Regions from separate parts of the Streptomyces sp. NPDC059224 genome, predicted to be linked through region 2. Evidence: predicted binding sites of a transcription regulator. Region 2 holds the regulator's gene; each other region holds the start of a gene.
The links. The regulator HrcA, encoded in region 2, represses chaperone genes, less so after heat shock. The targets are predictions, from matches to a motif close to TTNGCACTCNGNNNNNCNGAGTGCNAA.

Region 1 (6,456 bases), on a different contig from region 2:
CCCAGCTGGCAGCCGGTCCGCAAGAACACCACCGCCCGGGTCTGGGGCGCCGACGCCAACGGAACGGTCGTCGCCTCCTCGCGCTGGAGCTGGAACACCGTCGGCCAGAGCGAGCCGGGCCTGCTGGACGCCAAGTCCGCCGTCCTGCTCGGCCAGGACGACTCGGCGGACGCGCCCACCGCCACCGCACTCGCCGGCAAGCGGCAGGGGCCGGTGCTGACGACCGTGAAGACCGGGCTGTCCACGGCGGTGAAGAACGAGCTGCAGCGCACCCTGAAGAAGGGCGCGAACGTGTGGATGGTCGGCGGGACCTCGGTCCTCACCACCAACGTCTCCACGCAGCTGAAGTCCCTCGGCTACGTCCCCAAGCGGATCTCCGGCACCGACCGCTACGACACCTCGGCCAAGGCCGCGAAGACGGTCACGACCAGCCCGACGTACGTCTTCCTGGCCAGCGGCACCGACTACCAGGCGGCGCTCCCGGCGGCCGCCGCGGCCGGCGCCGACGGTGCGGGCAGCACCGGCGGCGTGGTTCTGACCAGCGGCAAGTCGCTGACCTCGGCGGTGAAGTCGTACCTCAACAGCCTCAATCCGGCCAAGACCATGGTCATCACGGTCGGGGCGGACGCCAAGTACGCGCTGACCCACGCGTCGATGACCAAGTGGCCGTCGACGTACTACTACTACCCGGTCACGGGCGCCGACAGCGAGGCGCTGTCGGTGGCCGTCGCCAAGTTCTGGTGGACCACGCCGGGCCAGGTCGCCGTCGCCTACGCCGGCTCCTGGCGGGACGGCGTCTCCGCGGGCTCGGCGATGAACGTCTACGGGCCCGTGCTGTGGACCTCCCGGCCCGCGCTCTCCGACGGGGTCAAGAGCTACCTGCTGCGCGAGTCCGCCGGCACCCAGGCCGTGATCGCCTTCGGCGACACCGGCTCGGTCACGCTGGGCGCGCTCAACACGGCCGGCTCGTCGATCAGCGCCGGCGGGAACGACTTCGTGTACCGGCCGTACTACAACGGCGTCGCCCCGGCCGCGCGCGCCTTGTCGCTGCGTACGGACGCCGGTGACCCGGTCCCGGCGGCCACCAGGTCCGGCCGGGCGACCGACCGGAACCCGTCGTCGCTCAGGACGGCCCAGCACCGGTAGCCGGCCGCGCGGGGGCGCCGACGAGCATGGTCGGCGCCCCCGCCACCCGGGTCAGGAACACCGTCGCCGCGTTCGGTCCCTGCGGCTTGACCTTCCTGCGCAGTTCCTCCGGCTCCACGGCCGAGCCGCGCTTCTTCACGGTGAGCGTGCCGACCCCGCGCTCGCGCAGCAGCGCCTTCAGCTTCTTGACGTTGAAGGGGAGCCGGTCGGTGATCTCGTACGGCGTCGCCCAGGCGGTGGCGCGCAGTGTGTCGGCGGTGATGTACGCGATCGTCGGGTCGACGAGCCCGCCGTCCAGTTCCTCGGCCACCTCGGCGACCAGGTGGGCCCGGATGACGGCGCCGTCGGGTTCGTACAGGTACCGCCCCACGGGACGGACCCGGGGATCGGGCAGGCCCCGGCCGGGAAGTGTGCGCGGGCCGGGCAGCAGGGTGGCGCGGACCGTCCCGGGCGCCGTCCCGAACCAGAGCACCGCCTCCTTCACGTCCCCCGCGTCCGAGATCCACTCCGCCTCGGCGTCCGCCGGGACCGCCTCGTGCGGGACGCCGGGGGCGATCTTCAGCGCGGCGGTGCGCGCGGCCCGGCGGGCCGCCTCGACGGCCCAGGACAGCGGCGGTGAGTAGGCCTCCGGGTCGAAGATGCGGCCGCGGCCGCCGCGCCGGGCCGGGTCGACGAACACGGCGTCGTAGCCGGCCGTGTCCACCTCCGTCACGTCCGCCTCCCGGACCTCGATCAGGCCGGCGAGCCCCAGTGCGTCGGCGTTCGCGCGCGCCGCGGCCGCTGTCAGCGGGTCCCGGTCCACGGCCAGCACCCGGATCCCGGCCCGCGCGAGCGCGATCGCGTCGCCCCCGATCCCGCAGCACAGGTCGGCGACCGAGGTCACCCCCAGCGCCCGCAGCCGCCCGGCCCGGTACGAGGCGACACTCGCCCGCGTCGACTGCTCGACCCCGTTCGGTGTGAAGAACATGCGGTCCGCGTCCGCGTCCCCGAACTTCGCCGCCGCCCGCTGCCGCAGCCGGGCCTGGGCGAGCGCCGCCGACACCAGCTCGGCGGGGTGCGCGCGGCGCAGGCGGGTGGCCACGGCGAGTTCGTCGGCGGCCGCGGTGCCGCGCACCTCGGCGAGGAGGGCACGGCCCTCGGGGGTCAGGAGGGGGGCGAGGAGGTCGTTCACCGGGCCATTGTCGGCCAGTCGGTGGATGGTTCGCCTCCGGCGGCGGTGTCGGACCCGGTTCCGGGGGAGGTCCTGGAAGGATCCGACACCATGCGAGTAGTCGTACAAAATGACAAAAAAGGGTTGACGGTGGGTGTGGCGGGCCTGCTGGCCGTGGCAGCCCTGGTGTCCGGCTGCGCGGGGCCGGACACCGGCTCCATCGCCCGTCCCGCCGCCGGCCAGCAGCCGCCGCACAGGCCCGCCGCCGCCCCCGACTCCCACGCCGCCCTGGCCGCCGCCGCCAGGCGCTGGGGCCTGGACGCGGTCCCGCTGCGGGCCCCGGCCCCGCCGAAGGTGAAGCCGCGGATCACCGCACGGGACGGCTTCGAGGTGGACGGACAGGAGGAGGACGACCTGCCCCCGGTCTTCACCACGATCCCGACCCGGCAGAAGGTCGTCTTCCTCACCATCGACGACGGCTCGAACAAGGACCCGCGGTTCCTGCGCATGATGAACGACCTGCGGATCCCCTACACCGCCTTCCTGAGCAACTACCTCGTCAAGGACGACTACGGCTTCTTCCGCACGATGCAGTCCGAGGGTCACACCCTCAACAACCACACCCTGACCCACCCCTATCTGCCGGGACTCTCCTACGAGGAGCAGAGGGACGAGATCTGCGGCATGCAGGCGATCATGAAGAAGCAGTTCGGCAGGGCGCCGACGGTCTTCCGGCCGCCCTACGGCAACTACAACGGCGACACCCTGCGCGCCGCCAAGTCCTGCGGCATCAAGTACGCGCCGATCTGGGACGAGGAGGTGTTCGTCGACCACTGGGAGTACCGCGAGTGGGACCGCGACCTGCACCCCGGTGACATCGTGCTCACGCACTTCCGGGGCACGGACGACTGGGACGGCACGATGGTCGACGACATGCGCCGCTTCCTGAACAAGGTCACCCGCGAGGGTTATGCGGTGGCGCGCCTGGAGGACTACCTGTGAGCAGGCCGAGGGCGACGGCCGCGCTGCTGACCGCCGCCCTCCTCCTGGCGGGCTGCGCCCAGTCCGTCGACCCGATCGAACGGCTGGGCAAGAAGGCGGCGGACCGGGTACGGCCGCACGGCCCGGCCGGCGAACAGCCCTACCGCCGCTGGGGCCTGACCGCGCCCCTCCTGCCGGCACCGCACCCCCCGCTGCACCCGCTCGCCCGCCACTCGGCCCGTCCGCCGGTAGTCGACCACGTCCGCACCGGCGACAAGGTCGTCTTCCTCACCTACGACGACGGCGCCGAGAAGGACCCCCGGTTCGTCGACATGGTCCGTGAACTGCGGCTCCCGGTGAGCATGTTCCTCACCGACAGCGTGGTCGGCCCCGGCTACGGCCACTTCGCCCGCCTCCAGGAGGTCGGCGCGAGCGTCCAGAACCACACCCTCGACCACCCGGCCATGCCCGGCCTGCCCTACGCCGGCCAGCGCGCCGAGATCTGCGGCCAGCAGGAGAAGCTGAAGTCCCGTTTCGGCATCCGGCCCCGCCTCTTCCGCCCGCCCTACGGCACCTACGACACCACCACCCTGCGCGCGGCGGCCGCCTGCGGGGTGACGGCGGTCGTCCTGTGGCGCGCGGCCATGACGGCCGACGGCATCGCCTACCGCCACGGCGAGAAACGGCTGCGCCCCGGCGACATCGTCCTGGTGGGCCCGGACGAGGCCACGGGCCTGACCCTGCGCGAACGCACGACCCGGCTGCTCCGGCAGGTCCAGGAGAACGGCCTGACGGTGGGGCGGCTGGAGGACTACCTCTAGGGCCTGTCCGACCATTCCCGTCTGCCTCGCGACGCCGTGCGCGCACTCTCGCCGCCCCGGGCGCAGACCCGGGTACGGTCCAGTACCGGGGCCCACGCCGGCACGCCGGGAGCACGCACCTGACGCCGCGAGGCCGCCCTCCGGGCGACGACGGGAATGGTCGGACAGACCCTGGGTCCCGTCCGTCCGGGGCCCGCCCGAGTCACCGATTTCCGGCGCCGCGCCGCGGCCAATTGGCACTCCGCTTGACCGAGTGCTAATCCCGGTCATAGTCTCGGCTCTGGCACTCGGCAGATGAGAGTGCCAACAACGCGACGGGCAGGTCCGGCACCCGCGACGACGGATCCACCTGGTCGCCACCTCAGACAGTTAACCCCGTGAGATCTCCGAAGGGGGAGGTCGGATCGTGACGACCACCAGCTCCAAGGTTGCCATCAAGCCGCTTGAGGACCGCATCGTGGTCCAGCCGCTCGACGCCGAGCAGACCACGGCCTCCGGCCTGGTCATCCCGGACACCGCGAAGGAGAAGCCCCAGGAGGGCGCCGTCCTCGCCGTGGGCCCGGGCCGTTTCGAGAACGGCGAGCGCCTGCCGCTCGATGTCAAGGTCGGCGACGTCGTGCTCTACAGCAAGTACGGCGGCACCGAGGTGAAGTACAACGGCGACGAGTACCTCGTCCTCTCGGCTCGCGACGTGCTCGCGATCATCGAGAAGTAGTTCACCCCAAGCACATTCTGCTTTGAGCTGCGCCCCTGGCCCCCGCGACCTTATGAAGCCGGGCGTCGGGGGCGCGGCTCGTTTCACCCACGTTTTCCGAGAGGGCTGAACCGCTCCCATGGCGAAGATCCTGAAGTTCGACGAGGACGCCCGTCGCGCCCTTGAGCGCGGCGTCAACAAGCTTGCCGACACCGTCAAGGTGACGATCGGTCCCAAGGGCCGCAACGTCGTCATCGACAAGAAGTTCGGCGCCCCCACCATCACCAACGACGGTGTCACCATCGCCCGCGAGGTCGAGATCGAGGACCCGTACGAGAACCTCGGCGCCCAGCTGGTGAAGGAGGTGGCGACCAAGACCAACGACATCGCGGGTGACGGTACGACCACCGCCACCGTGCTGGCCCAGGCGCTCGTCCGCGAGGGCCTCAAGAACGTCGCCGCGGGTGCCTCCCCGGCCGCCCTGAAGAAGGGCATCGACGCCGCCGTCGCCGCCATCTCCGAGGACCTGCTCGCGACCGCCCGGCCGATCGAGGAGAAGTCCGACATCGCCGCCGTCGCCGCGCTGTCCGCCCAGGACCAGCAGGTCGGCGAGCTCATCGCCGAGGCGATGGACAAGGTCGGCAAGGACGGTGTCATCACCGTCGAGGAGTCCAACACCTTCGGTCTGGAGCTGGACTTCACCGAGGGCATGGCCTTCGACAAGGGCTACCTGTCGCCGTACTTCGTGACGGACCAGGAGCGCATGGAGGCCGTCCTGGAGGACCCCTACATCCTCATCAACCAGGGCAAGGTCTCCTCCATCGCGGACCTGCTCCCGCTGCTCGAGAAGATCATCCAGAGCAACGCCTCCCGCCCGCTGCTGATCATCGCCGAGGACGTCGAGGGCGAGGCGCTCTCCACCCTCGTCGTCAACAAGATCCGCGGCACCTTCAACGCGGTCGCGGTCAAGGCCCCCGGCTTCGGCGACCGTCGCAAGGCGATGCTGGAGGACCTGGCGATCCTCACCGGCGCCACGGTCATCTCCGAGGAGGTCGGCCTCAAGCTCGACCAGGTCGGCCTGGACGTGCTGGGTTCCGCCCGCCGTGTCACGGTCACCAAGGACGACACCACGGTCGTCGACGGTGCCGGTGACTCCGGTGCCGTCACCGGCCGCGTCGCCCAGATCAAGGCCGAGATCGAGAACACCGACTCCGACTGGGACCGCGAGAAGCTCCAGGAGCGCCTCGCGAAGCTGGCCGGCGGCGTGTGCGTGATCAAGGTCGGCGCCGCCACCGAGGTGGAGCTGAAGGAGAAGAAGCACCGTCTGGAGGACGCCATCTCCGCGACCCGCGCCGCGGTCGAGGAGGGCATCGTCTCCGGTGGTGGCTCCGCGCTCGTCCACGCCGCCAAGGTGCTGGAGGGCGGCCTGGGCAAGTCCGGCGACGAGGCCACCGGTGTCGCCGTGGTCCGCCGCGCGGTCGTCGAGCCGCTGCGCTGGATCGCCGAGAACGCCGGCCTGGAGGGCTACGTCATCACCTCCAAGGTCGCCGAGCTGGAGAAGGGCCAGGGCTTCAACGCCGCCACCGGCGAGTACGGCGACCTGGTCAAGGCCGGCGTCATCGACCCGGTCAAGGTCACCCGCTCCGCCCTGGAGAACGCGGCCT
Region 2 (6,456 bases):
CCGATGCCCACGGCGGCGGGTTTCACCGCCTCCCAGATGTCGATGTAGGGGTGGCCGACCACCAGGGCGTGCTCGCTGGTGACCGACCGGGCGATGCGCCACTCCTTGGTGCCGGGGAGCAGGTGGTCCACCAGGACGCCGAGGCGGGCGTCGGGGCCCGGTGCGAAATCGGCCACGATCGACGGGAGGTCGTCCACGCCTTCCAGGTACTCCACGACCACGCCCTCGATGCGCAGGTCGTCGCCCCAGACCTTCTCGACCAGTTCGGCGTCGTGGCGGCCCTCGACGTAGATGCGGCCGGCGCGGGCCACGCGCGCGCGTGCGCCGGGCACGGCGACCGAACCGGAGGCGGTGCGGACGGGACGCGCGGGGCTGGCGGAGGCGGGGCGTACGAGGGTGACCACCCGGCCCTCGAGCAGGAATCCCCGCGGCTCCAGCGGGAAGACGCGGTGTTTGCCGAAGCGGTCCTCCAGCGTCACCGTGCCCGCCTCGCAGCGGATCACCGCGCCGCAGAACCCGGTTCCGGGCTCCTCGACGACCAGGCCGGGTTCGGCGGCCACCTCCGGGGCCGGTTTCGGCTTCTTCCACGGCGGGGTCAGGTCGGCGGAGTACTGGCGCATTCGGATGACGATAGGAGAAGCGGGGGCGGCGTGGTCACGACACGCCGAAGCGGGCGGCCAGGGTGTCGCGTTGCCGCCGTACGAACGCGGCGTCCACCACCGCTCCGTGACCGGGCACGTACCGGGCGTCCTCGCCGCCGAGGGACAGCAGGCGGTCCAGGGCGGCCGGCCAGTGGGACGGTACGGCGTCGGGACCGGCCTGGGGGTCGCCGGACTCCTCCACCAGGTCGCCGCAGAACACCACCGCCGGGTCGCCGGGGCCGCTGTGGACGACGACCGCCAGGTCGTGGCCGGTGTGGCCGGGGCCCACGTCGGCCAGCACGGCCCGGCGGCCGTCGCCGAGGCCGAGGGTCCACTCGCCGCGGACCGGGTGGCGGGGCAGGGGCAGCGCCTCGGCGGCCTCCTCGGCCTCTGCGGCCGGCAGGCCGTTGCGGACCGCGTCCAGGCGGAGTGCCTCACGGCCGTGGGCGAGGACGGACTCGGTGCCCGCCGCCGCGTAGACCGCCGTGCCCGCGAAGACCGGGGTGCCGAAGACGTGGTCGAAGTGCGGATGGGTGAGCGCGAGATGAGTCACACGGCGCCCGGCCAGCCGCTGGGCCTGCTCGCGCAACCGCACGCCCTCCGCCAGGCTCGACCCGGCGTCCACCATCAGGACCGGGCCCGCCCCGAGGACCAGGCCGGCCGTGCAGTCCCAGCCCGGCAGCCGGCACCGGCCGACCCCCGCGGCCAGCCGCTCCCAGCCCAGCTCTTCCCAAGTCACCGTCATACCGCGACGCTAGCCGCAGAACGCAACGGGTCCCGACCGGCCTTGCCCAGTCGGTGCCCGACGGCCGTACACTGGGCCGGGGATGCTGGCACTCGGGCTCGCAGAGTGCCAGACGAAAGGCCCGAAAGGCCGCGGGGACGACTTTCTGGAGGTGTGGCGCCGCATGCTGAGTGAACGCAGGCTTCAGGTATTGCGCGCCATCGTCCAGGACTACGTCGGCACCGAGGAGCCGGTCGGGTCGAAGGCGCTGACCGAGCGCCACAACCTCGGTGTCTCCCCGGCGACCGTGCGCAACGACATGGCCGCCCTGGAGGACGAGGGGTACATCGCCCAGCCGCACACCAGCGCCGGCCGGATCCCGACCGACAAGGGGTACCGGCTGTTCGTCGACAAGCTGGCCGGCGTCAAGCCGATGAGCGCGCCCGAGCGGCGGGCCATCCAGAACTTCCTCGACGGCGCCGTCGACCTCGACGACGTCGTGGCACGGACGGTACGGCTGCTGGCGCAGCTCACCCGGCAGGTCGCGGTCGTGCAATACCCGTCGCTGACGCGGTCCACCGTGCGGCACGTGGAGCTGCTGGCGCTCGCGCCGGCCCGGCTGATGCTGGTGCTGATCACCGACACCGGGCGGGTCGAGCAGCGGATGGTCGACTGTCCGGCGCCCTTCGGGGAGTCGTCGCTGGCCGACCTGCGGGCGCGGCTCAACAGCCGGGTCGCCGGCCGTCGGTTCTCGGACGTGCCCCGGCTGGTGGAGGACCTGCCGGACGCCTTCGAGGCCGAGGACCGCGGCACGGTCTCGGCGGTGCTCTCCACCCTGCTGGAGACGCTCGTCGAGGAGAACGAGGAGCGGCTGATGATCGGCGGCACCGCCAATCTCACCCGCTTCGGACATGACTTTCCCCTCATGATCCGGCCCGTCCTGGAGGCTCTGGAGGAGCATGTCGTGCTCCTCAAGCTCATGGGCGAGGCGGGGGATTCGGGCATGACCGTACGCATCGGTCACGAGAACGCCTACGAGGGACTCAACTCCACGTCCGTGGTGTCGGTCGGCTACGGTTCGGGCGGCGAGGCACTCGCCAAACTCGGCGTGGTCGGACCGACCCGCATGGATTATCCGGGAACGATGGGAGCGGTACGAGCGGTGGCACGGTACGTCGGACAGATCCTGGCGGAGTCGTAAGTGGCCACGGACTACTACGCCGTTCTCGGCGTGCGCCGCGACGCGTCGCAGGAAGAGATCAAGAAGGCCTTCCGTCGGCTCGCGCGCGAGCTGCACCCGGACGTCAACCCGGATCCGAAGACCCAGGAGCGGTTCAAGGAGATCAACGCCGCCTACGAGGTGCTCTCGGACCCGCAGAAGAAGCAGGTCTACGACCTCGGCGGCGATCCGCTCTCGCAGAGCGGCGGCGCGGGCGCGGGCGGCTTCGGGGCCGGCGGCTTCGGGAACTTCTCGGACATCATGGACGCGTTCTTCGGTACGGCGTCGCAGCGCGGACCGCGCTCGCGGACCCGCCGCGGCCAGGACGCCATGATCCGGATCGAGGTCGAGCTCGACGAGGCGGCCTTCGGTACGACCAAGGACATCCAGGTCGACACGGCGATCGTCTGCAACACCTGCAACGGTGAGGGCGCGGCGCCGGGCACCTCCGCCCAGACGTGCGACATGTGCCGCGGCCGAGGTGAGGTCTCGCAGGTGACGCGGTCCTTCCTGGGCCAGGTCATGACCTCGCGGCCCTGCCCGCAGTGCCAGGGCTTCGGCACGGTCGTCCCGACCCCGTGCCCGGAGTGCGCCGGTGACGGGCGGGTGCGGTCGCGGCGGACGCTGACCGTGAAGATCCCCGCCGGTGTCGACAACGGCACGCGCATCCAGCTCGCCGGTGAGGGCGAGGTCGGGCCCGGCGGCGGTCCGGCCGGCGACCTGTACGTCGAGATCCACGAGCTGCCGCACTCCACCTTCCAGCGGCGCGGCGACGACCTGCACTGCACGGTGACGATCCCGATGACGGCGGCGTCGCTCGGCACGAAGGTGCCGCTGGAGACGCTGGACGGGCTGGAGGAGGTCGACATCCGGCCGGGCACCCAGTCCGGGCAGTCGATCCCGCTGCACGGACGCGGTGTCACGCATCTGCGCGGCGGCGGCCGGGGCGACCTGATCGTCCACGTCGAGGTGACGACGCCGACCAAGCTCGACCCCGAGCAGGAGCGGCTGCTGCGCGAGCTGGCGAAGCTGCGGGGTGAGGAACGGCCGACGGGACAGTTCCAGCCGGGTCAGCAGGGGCTGTTCTCGCGTCTGAAGGACGCGTTCAACGGTCGCTGACGCGGTCTGCGGGCGTCGACGGTCCGCCGGGCCGGGGTGCTGTCCCTTCGGCCCGGACATATCTGGCATGTGCCAAAGGGGCGGCCCGATTCGGTCTTGTTCGGAGGACGTGACAACATGCCGTCATGTCCTCCGCGCTGACCGATCTCTTCCCGCTTCCGATCGTGCAGGCCCCGATGGCGGGCGGGGTCTCCGTGCCGCAGCTCGCCGCCGCCGTGTCCGAGGCGGGCGGGCTGGGATTCCTGGCCGCCGGGTACAAGACCGCCGACGGGATGTACCAGGAGATCAAGCAGCTGCGCGGGCTGACCGGCCGGCCCTTCGGGATGAACCTCTTCATGCCGCAGCCGGACCACGCCGAGTCGGGCGCGGTCGAGGTCTACGCGCAGCAGCTGGCCGGTGAGGCCGCCTGGTACGAGACCGAACTCGGCGACCCGGACAGCGGCCGGGACGACGGCTACGACGCGAAGCTCGCCGTCCTCCTCGACGACCCGGTGGCCGCGGTCTCCTTCCACTTCGGTGTGCCGAGCCGCGAGGCGCTGGACGCGCTGCGCCGGGCCGGCACCCTCACCCTCGTCACCGCCACCACCCCCGAGGAGGCCCTCGCCGTCGAGCGGGCCGGCGCCGACGCGGTGATCGCCCAGGGCGTGGAGGCCGGCGGACACCAGGGCACCCACCGAGATGTGCCGGAGAACGACGGGTCCGGGATCGGCCTGCTGTCGCTGGTCACCCGGATACGCGAGAGCGTGAACATCCCGGTCGTCGCCGCGGGCGGCATCATGCGCGGCAGCCAGATCGCCGCCGTGCTCGCCGCGGGGGCGAGCGCGGCCCAGCTGGGCACCGCCTTTCTCGCCACCCCGGAGTCCGGCGCCGCCGAACCGCACAAGCGGGCGCTGACCGACCCGCTGTTCACCCGGACCGCGCTGACCCGGGCGTTCTCCGGGCGGCCCGCCCGCGGCCTGGTCAACCGCTTCATGCGCGAGCACGGCCCGTACGCGCCCGCCGCCTACCCCGAGGTCCATCACCTCACCTCCCCGCTGCGCAAGGCCGCCGCCCGGGCCGGGGACGCGCAGGGCATGGCCCTGTGGGCCGGACAGGGACACCGGATGACCAGGGAGCTGCCCGCGGGCCGGCTGGTGGAGGTCCTCGCGGAGGAACTCGCCGCAGCGTCGACAGCGTTGTCGGCGAAGGCCAAGGCCAAGGCCGAGGGCGAGGGCGAGGGCGACGGCGGCCGCGCGGGCGCCGCGGGGACCGGGCGATGACCGCCCCGGTGTTCGTGCTCGACCCGCTGGTGGTGCCCGACTTCTCCGGCGGCGAGGTCGTCCTGGACGGGCCCGAGGGCCGGCACGCCGTCTCCGTGAAGCGGCTGCGGCCCGGTGAGGACGTCATCCTCACCGACGGACGCGGTCGCTGGAGCGAGGGGGTCGTCAAAGCCGCCGAGGGCAAGGACCGGCTCGTCGTGACGGACCTGGAGTCCCTCCACGAGGAACCCCTCCCGCGGCCCCGCATCACCGTGGTCCAGGCCCTGCCCAAGGGGGACCGCGGCGAGGTCGCCGTGGAGACCATGACCGAGGTGGGCGTCGACCGGATCGTGCCCTGGCAGGCCGCCCGCTGCATCACCCAGTGGAAGGGCGACCGGGGTCTGAAGGCCCTCGCGAAGTGGCGGGCCACCGCCCGCGAGGCCGGCAAGCAGTCCCGCCGGGTGCGCTTCCCGGAGGTCGCGGACACGGTGACCACCAAGCAGGTCGCCGCGCTGCTCGGCGGCGCGGCCCTGGCCGCCGTGCTCCACTCCGACTTCGAGCACGGCAGCGAGCCGCTGGCCACCGTCCCGCTGCCCGCCGACGGCGAGATCGTGCTGGTCGTCGGGCCCGAGGGGGGCGTGGCCCGGGACGAGGTGGCGCTCTTCGAGGAGGCGGGTGCCAGGGCCTGCACCCTGGGGCCTACCGTGATGCGGACATCGACCGCCGGGACCGCGGCCGCGGCCCTGCTCCTGGGCCGTACCGGCCGGTGGTCCTGACCCGTACGACACCACAGGGGGAGCACGCCGTGGAACTCGCCCAGGTCCGGCTTCTGGTCTCCGACTTCGCCGCCTGCTACCGCTTCTACGCCGAGGTGCTCGGGCTGAAACCGCAGTCGGGGGCGAGCGAGGGCCCCTACGAGAAGTTCAGTCCGCACGCCGGGTCCGCGGGGATAGCCCTGCAGGACCGGGCCGTGATGGCCGCGGTGCTGGGCGAGTTGGGGGACGTCGCGACCGGGCACCGTTCACTGGTGGTGCTGCGCGTCGACGACCTGGACGCCTACTGCGAGCAGATCGCCGCGCGCGGCGCGGTCCTGGTGCACGGGCCGGCGCCGATGACGGAACGCATGCGCGTCGCCCACCTCAAGGACCCGGAGGGCAACCTGGTGGAGCTTCAGGAATGGCTCCTGCTGCGCACCTGAGCAGCCGCGGGCCCAGGCGCCGGGAGACCGGCGGCGGGACCGGAAGAGGGACCGGGCGGGAGACCGGAAGGGGGACCCCTCCGAACACGTGAGTGGCCGCACGCCCCCTACCGTCACGGGCGGGACGGTGGCAGGCTGCCCTCCATGGGGGCATCGAGGCCGCTTCGGCGACGTCCGCGCATGACCAGGGTGGCGGCCGTGGCGGGGCTCGCCGTGATCGCCGTGGGCGGCGCGGTGGGCTGTCAGCCGACCGACCTGAACACCGCGACCGTCGCGTACACCACCGACCGGACCGCCACCGCCGAGCTGAAACGGCA
Region 3 (6,456 bases), on a different contig from region 2:
GTCCTCGATGCGGTGCTTGCGCTCCTTGAGCTCGACCTCGGTCGCGGCACCGGCCTTGATGACGGCGACGCCACCGGCGAGCTTCGCCAGGCGCTCCTGGAGCTTCTCGCGGTCGTAGTCCGAGTCGGACTGCTCGATCTCGGCGCGGATCTGGTTGACCCGGCCCTGGACCTGCTCGGTGGAGCCGGCGCCGTCGACGATGGTGGTCTCGTCCTTGGTGATGACCACCTTGCGGGCGCGGCCCAGCAGGTCGAGGGTCGTGTTCTCCAGCTTGAGACCGACCTCCTCGGAGATGACCTCGCCGCCGGTGAGGATGGCGATGTCGTTCAGCATCGCCTTGCGGCGGTCGCCGAAGCCCGGGGCCTTGACGGCGACGGACTTGAAGGTGCCGCGGATCTTGTTGACGACCAGGGTCGACAGGGCCTCGCCCTCGACGTCCTCGGCGATGATCAGCAGCGGCTTGCCCGACTGCATGACCTTCTCCAGCAGCGGGAGCAGGTCCTTGACGGAGCCGATCTTCGAGTTGGCGATCAGGATGTACGGGTCGTCGAGGGACGCCTCCATACGCTCCATGTCGGTGGCGAAGTACGCCGAGATGTAGCCCTTGTCGAAGCGCATACCCTCGGTGAGCTCCAGCTCCAGACCGAAGGTCTGGGACTCCTCGACGGTGATGACGCCTTCCTTGCCGACCTTGTCCATGGCCTCGGCGATGAGCTCGCCGATCTGGGTGTCGGCGGCGGAGATGGAGGCCGTGGAGGCGATCTGCTCCTTGGTCTCGACGTCCTTCGCCTGCTCCAGGAGGGCACCGGAGACGGCCTCGACGGCCTTCTCGATACCGCGCTTCAGAGCCATCGGGTTGGCACCGGCCGCGACGTTGCGCAGGCCTTCCTTGACCAGGGCCTGGGCGAGAACGGTCGCGGTGGTCGTACCGTCACCGGCGACGTCGTCCGTCTTCTTGGCGACTTCCTTGACCAGCTCGGCGCCGATCTTCTCGTACGGGTCCTCCAGCTCGATCTCCTTGGCGATGGACACACCATCGTTGGTGATCGTGGGGGCGCCCCACTTCTTCTCAAGGACGACGTTGCGGCCCTTGGGGCCGAGGGTGACCTTGACGGCGTCGGCGAGCTGGTTCATACCGCGCTCAAGGCCGCGCCGCGCCTCCTCGTCGAACGCGATGATCTTGGCCATGTGAAGTGGTCCCTCCAGGACTGGGGGTGAGTCTTCGGACCGCGCCCGCGCCCGCGACGGACGGCTCGCCGACCCGTGGGTTCCTTGCCCCACCCGGCCTGCGGGCCTCACCGACCCGGTCCATTTTTGTCACTCTCACCTTCAGAGTGCTAACGCCAATGATTAGCACTCGCCCATCGAGAGTGCAAGGCGCGCTCGCGAAGCGAGTGCTCGTCGAGGGGTGGCGGCCGGGTGACGGGCGGACGCAAGCGCCTCCCGGAGACCGGGGCCCGCGCCACGGCACCGGGCCGGGCCGCGCCGGGCCGCACGGCGGGCGCGCCAGGGCCAACTCGTCCCGGGCATGCCAAAGGGCTCGTAACCCATGACTCCCCATGGGATACGAGCCCTCTGACAAAGAGAGAAGAACGACGCTGTCAGTCGGCGCGTGCTTCAGCTGGTCGCGAGCCGGACCATGTCCGCCTGCGGCCCCTTCTGGCCCTGCGAGATCTCGAAATCGACCCGCTGACCTTCCTCCAGGGTGCGGTAGCCGTCCATCTGAATCGCGCTGTAGTGGACGAAAACATCCGCACCACCGTCGACCGCGATGAAGCCGTACCCCTTCTCCGCGTTGAACCACTTGACGGTGCCCTGAGCCATGCCTAACTCCCCTATTACTGGCCCTTGCACAGATCCACACTTCGCGGATCCGGGTCAGACCTCACCCCCCAACGGTTGGGGGCGTGCGCCGGAACGCGTCGACCGCGGCTGAATGTATCTGTCCAACTGCCGTCTGCAACAGGTCAATCGGACGAGAATTCTGGACGGGAAGGGTCCGGAATGTAGCAAGAATTCGGCCGAATTCAGGGCAAGTCGGGCCCTATAAAAGCCGCAAAAGCCGCGTACAACCCGCGCACTTTGGCTACTTCTTGGCGGGTCGGCGGTATCGAATACGGGGCTTCCGACCTGGAGATCGGGACCGCGTTCCCCAACTGTACCGCGCTCAACCACACAGAATTGCCCCCTCCGCTTCTCTCACGGAGGGGGCAATCCGATGAACACTCGGTGATCGGCATTACCGAAGGTAATGTTCGGTCATCCGATCAGCCTGTCAGCAGGACGGCAGGTCAGCCGCCGGCCACGGCCGGGATGATGGAGACGCCGGCGCCGTCCGGGGTGGCCGTCTCCAGGCCCTGCTCGAACCGCACGTCGTCGTCGTTGACGTACACATTCACGAACCGGCGCAGCTTGCCCTCGTCGTCGAGAACGCGGGCCGCGATCCCGGTGTGGTTCTTCTCCAGGTCGGAGATGACTTCGCCGAGGGTGACCCCTTCGGCACTGACTTCGGCCTGCCCACCGGTGTAGGTGCGCAGGATGGTGGGGATGCGAACGGTGACGCTCACGTTGAAACCTCCGGTTGGGGCGACGCCCGGTTTTTTTACGGCTGACTCAGGCGAGCCCGGCCTCACGGAACGAATCGAGTGTCGGCCGGATGGTCGCCGTGAGCCCGGTCCCCGCCACGGCGTCCAGCGTCTTCAGCCCATCACCCGTGTTGAGTACAACGACCGACTTCGCCGGATCGATCAGCCCGTTCTCGATGAGCTTCCTGGTGACTCCGACCGTCACACCGCCGGCGGTCTCCGCGAAGATTCCCTCGGTCCGCGCGAGCAGCTTGATCGCGTCGACGATCTCTTCGTCGGTGACGTCCTCCACCGCGCCGCCGGTGCGGCGCGCGATGTCGAGGACGTACGGACCGTCGGCGGGGTTGCCGATGGCGAGGGACTTGGCGATCGTGTTCGGCTTCTGCGGCCGGACCACGTCGTGGCCCGCCTTGTAGGCCACCGACACCGGCGAGCACCCCTCGGCCTGCGCGCCGAAGATCTTGTACGGCCTGTCCTCCACGAGCCCGAGCCCGATCAGCTCCTGCAGACCCTTGTCGATCTTCGTGAGCTGCGAGCCGGAGGCGATCGGAATGACCAGCTGGTCCGGGATCCGCCAGCCGAGCTGCTCGCAGATCTCGTACGCCAGGGTCTTGGACCCCTCCGCGTAGTACGGCCGCAGGTTGACGTTGACGAAGCCCCAGCCCTCGCCGGCCGAGTCGCCGATCAGTTCGGAGCAGAAACGGTTCACGTCGTCGTAGTTGCCCTCGATGCCGACGAGTTCGCCGCCGTAGACCGCGGCCATGACGATCTTGCCCTGCTCCAGGTCGTGCGGGATGAACACGCAGGAGCGGAAGCCGGCCCGGGCGGCGGCGGCACCGACCGCGCCGGCCAGGTTGCCGGTGGAGGAGCAGGAGAGCGTGGTGTAGCCGAAGGCGCGCGCGGCCTCGACGGCCTGGGCGACGACCCGGTCCTTGAAGGAGTGCGTCGGGTTGCCGGAGTCGTCCTTGACGTACAGGCCGCCGGTGACGCCCAGTTCCTTCGCCAGGTTGTCGGCCTGGACGAGCTTGGTCCAGCCCGGATTGATGTTCGGCTTGGTGGCCACGTCGGCGGGGACGGGCAGCAGCGGCGCGTAGCGCCAGATGTTGGCGGGACCCGCTTCGATCCGCTTCCGCAGTTCCTCGGTGTCGTAGGCCGAGAAGTCGTAGGCGATCTCGAGCGGGCCGAAACACTCCTCGCAGGCGAACACCGGGCCGAGCGGCACGCGGTGGCCGCATTCGCGGCAGCTCAGCGCAGCGGCGGGACCGAGGTCGACGGGCGCGGAACCAGAAGCGGCGGTGGAGTCGGTGGTGGGTGCAACAGTCTGCGCAGCCATGTGAGGCGAGGCCCTTTCTCCTCATCTTCCTCACGACGCATCTCGCCGTGAGACGGATTTGGCACCTTCCCTAGCCGGGAGCCCCGCGGGTGATCGACAGTGAGCGGCGATCCACGAGTAACCGACTGGAGGGTTGCCGGGGCTTCATCGGGCCGTATCCCTCTGCCCCTCTGGATGAGCGGTATGCAGTTGTCAACGTCGGGTGACCCCAGGACATGCGATGGTCACCGGCGTTGTTCAAGACTGTAACCGAAGGCCAGGACAGTTGAGAGAGCCGTCCGAACCGCGAGATGGATCACACCTCGCAGTGTGATCGTGACAGTGAGGAGCCGCTGACTGTGCTGGAAGAAGTCGAGCGCTGGCTGGCCACCCGCTCCTGGTCCGTGAACGACCGTCCGCTGCACCGGATACTCGCCGCCAAGCAGCGCAGCGGGCAGTCCGTCTCCGTCGTGCTGCCGGCGCTCAACGAGGAGGAGACCGTCGGCGACATCGTCGCGATCATCCGCCACGACCTGATGCGGCAGACGCCGCTCGTCGACGAGATCGTGGTCGTCGACTCCGGTTCCTCCGACCGGACGGCGGCGGTGGCCGCGGCGGCCGGCGCCCGGGTCGAGCACCGCGACACGATCCTGCCGCGCATCCCCGCCGTCCCCGGCAAGGGCGAGGTGCTCTGGCGCTCCCTCCTGGTCACCACCGGGGACATCGTCTGCTTCGTCGACGCCGACCTGCGCGAGTTCTCCTCCGACTTCGTCACCGGGATCGTCGGCCCGCTGCTGACCGACCCGGACGTGGACCTGGTCAAGGCGATGTACGACCGCCCGCTCGCCGGTTCGGCCGGGCAGGGCGGCCGGGTCACCGAGCTGATGGCCCGTCCGCTGCTGAACATGCACTGGCCGCAGCTGGCCGGATTCGTCCAGCCGCTCGGCGGCGAGTACGCGGCCCGCCGCTCGCTCCTCGAGCAGCTCCCCTTCCCGGTCGGCTACGGCGTGGAGCTCGGCATGCTGGTCGACGCCCTGCACCTGGTCGGCCTGGACGCCCTCGCCCAGGTCGACGTGGGGGTGCGCAAACACCGTCACCAGGACGGCCAGGCGCTCGGCCGGATGTCCGCCGCGATCTACCGCACCGCCCAGCTGCGGCTGGCCCGCGGCCACCTGATCCGGCCCGCCCTGACCCAGTTCGAACGGGGCGAGGACGGCTTCGAACCGCGCACCTACTCGGTGGACACCGAGGAACGGCCGCCGATGGCGGAGATCACCGAGTACGCGGAGCGCCGGGTGGCCTGACCGTGGCCTGACTTGACCGTACGGCCGTATACGGTGGCGCGTCGGGCGCAGCCGTACGTTTGAGCGTTTCCGAGCCGGGCTAGGTTGTGGCGTATGGCTTTCACCAGCGGTGCTGAGGTGCTGGTCGCGTCCAACCGCGGCCCGGTTTCGTACGAGGTGCGCCCCGACGACGCGGACGGCGCGCTGCACGCCAAGCGGGGCGGCGGCGGGCTGGTCTCGGGTCTGTCGGCGATCGGGCCGGACGCGAACGCGGTGTGGGTGTGCGCGGCACTGAGCGACGGTGACCGGGAGGCGGTACGGCGGGCCGAGGGCGGCCGGCTGCCGGCCGGGGACACCGGCGGGCAGCAGGTCCGGATGCTCGACATCGCGCCGGACGTGTTCTCGGACGCCTACAACGGCATCGCGAACTCGGTGCTCTGGTTCGTCCACCACATGCTGTACCAGACCCCGCTGGAGCCGGTCTTCGACGCGGAGTTCCGGCGGCAGTGGGCGTCCTACCAGGCCTACAACCAGGCGTTCGCGGAGGCGCTCGCGCAGGAGGCCGGCCAGGGTGCGGTGGTGGTCATCCAGGACTACCACCTGGCGCTGGCCCCGCGGATGCTGCGCCGGCTGCGGCCTGATCTGCGTATCGGCCATTTCTCCCACACCCCGTGGGCGCCGCCGGACTACTTCCGGCTGCTCCCCGACGACATCGCGGCGGAGCTGCTCAGCGGGATCCTGGGCGCCGATCACGCGGCGTTCCTGACCCGGCGGTGGGCGGACGCGTTCGTGGCCTGCTGTCACGCGGTCCTCGGCCCCGGAATCCCGGCCGCCGGGGAGACCCGGATCGGGGTGCACGGGCTGGGTGCCGACGCGGAGTTCCTGCGGAAGCGGTCGCACGAGCCGGACGTGGACGAGCGGATGCGGACGCTGCGTGAGGAGATCGGCGAGGACCGCAGGACGATCGTCCGGGTGGACCGCACCGAGCTGTCGAAGAACATCGTGCGGGGACTGCTGGCGTACCGGCAGCTGCTCGACGACCACCCCGAGTGGCGGGAGCGGGTGGTGCATGTCGCGTTCGCGTATCCGTCGCGGCAGGACCTCGCGGTGTACCGCGACTACACGGCCGAGGTGCAACGGGTCGCGGACGACATCAACTCGACGTACGGGACGGCTGGTTGGACGCCGGTGGTGCTGCACGTGAAGGACGACTTCGCGAGGTCGCTGGCGGCCTACCGGCTGGCCGACGTGGCGCTGGTGAACCCGATCCGGGACG

Region 1: groES (co-chaperone GroES) is a predicted target of HrcA. The motif match lies at 4,332-4,358, and genes of this name have one in related genera.
Region 3: groL (chaperonin GroEL) is a predicted target of HrcA. The motif match lies at 1,351-1,377, and genes of this name have one in related genera.

The regions. Positions count from the first base shown of each region.
Region 1 covers NZ_JBHZAN010000008.1:177,804-184,259, reverse strand. Annotated here, with positions in the region: gene ACFXI4_RS10950 (cell wall-binding repeat-containing protein) at 1-1,146, shown strand, start outside; gene ACFXI4_RS10945 (methyltransferase domain-containing protein) at 1,124-2,317, opposite strand; gene ACFXI4_RS10940 (polysaccharide deacetylase family protein) at 2,408-3,298, shown strand; gene ACFXI4_RS10935 (polysaccharide deacetylase family protein) at 3,295-4,098, shown strand; gene groES (co-chaperone GroES) at 4,505-4,813, shown strand; gene groL (chaperonin GroEL) at 4,932-6,456, shown strand, end outside.
Region 2 covers NZ_JBHZAN010000070.1:277-6,732, forward strand. Annotated here, with positions in the region: gene ACFXI4_RS42990 (DUF3097 domain-containing protein) at 1-620, opposite strand, end outside; gene ACFXI4_RS42995 (MBL fold metallo-hydrolase) at 655-1,386, opposite strand; gene hrcA (heat-inducible transcriptional repressor HrcA) at 1,550-2,566, shown strand; gene dnaJ (molecular chaperone DnaJ) at 2,567-3,703, shown strand; gene ACFXI4_RS43010 (nitronate monooxygenase) at 3,829-4,962, shown strand; gene ACFXI4_RS43015 (16S rRNA (uracil(1498)-N(3))-methyltransferase) at 4,959-5,717, shown strand; gene ACFXI4_RS43020 (VOC family protein) at 5,747-6,139, shown strand; gene ACFXI4_RS43025 (hypothetical protein) at 6,320-6,456, shown strand, end outside.
Region 3 covers NZ_JBHZAN010000001.1:329,707-336,162, forward strand. Annotated here, with positions in the region: gene groL (chaperonin GroEL) at 1-1,188, opposite strand, end outside; gene ACFXI4_RS01505 (cold-shock protein) at 1,618-1,824, opposite strand; gene ACFXI4_RS01510 (MoaD/ThiS family protein) at 2,292-2,567, opposite strand; gene thrC (threonine synthase) at 2,614-3,918, opposite strand; SAM riboswitch class I at 3,937-4,099, opposite strand; gene ACFXI4_RS01520 (glucosyl-3-phosphoglycerate synthase) at 4,257-5,201, shown strand; gene ACFXI4_RS01525 (trehalose-6-phosphate synthase) at 5,295-6,456, shown strand, end outside.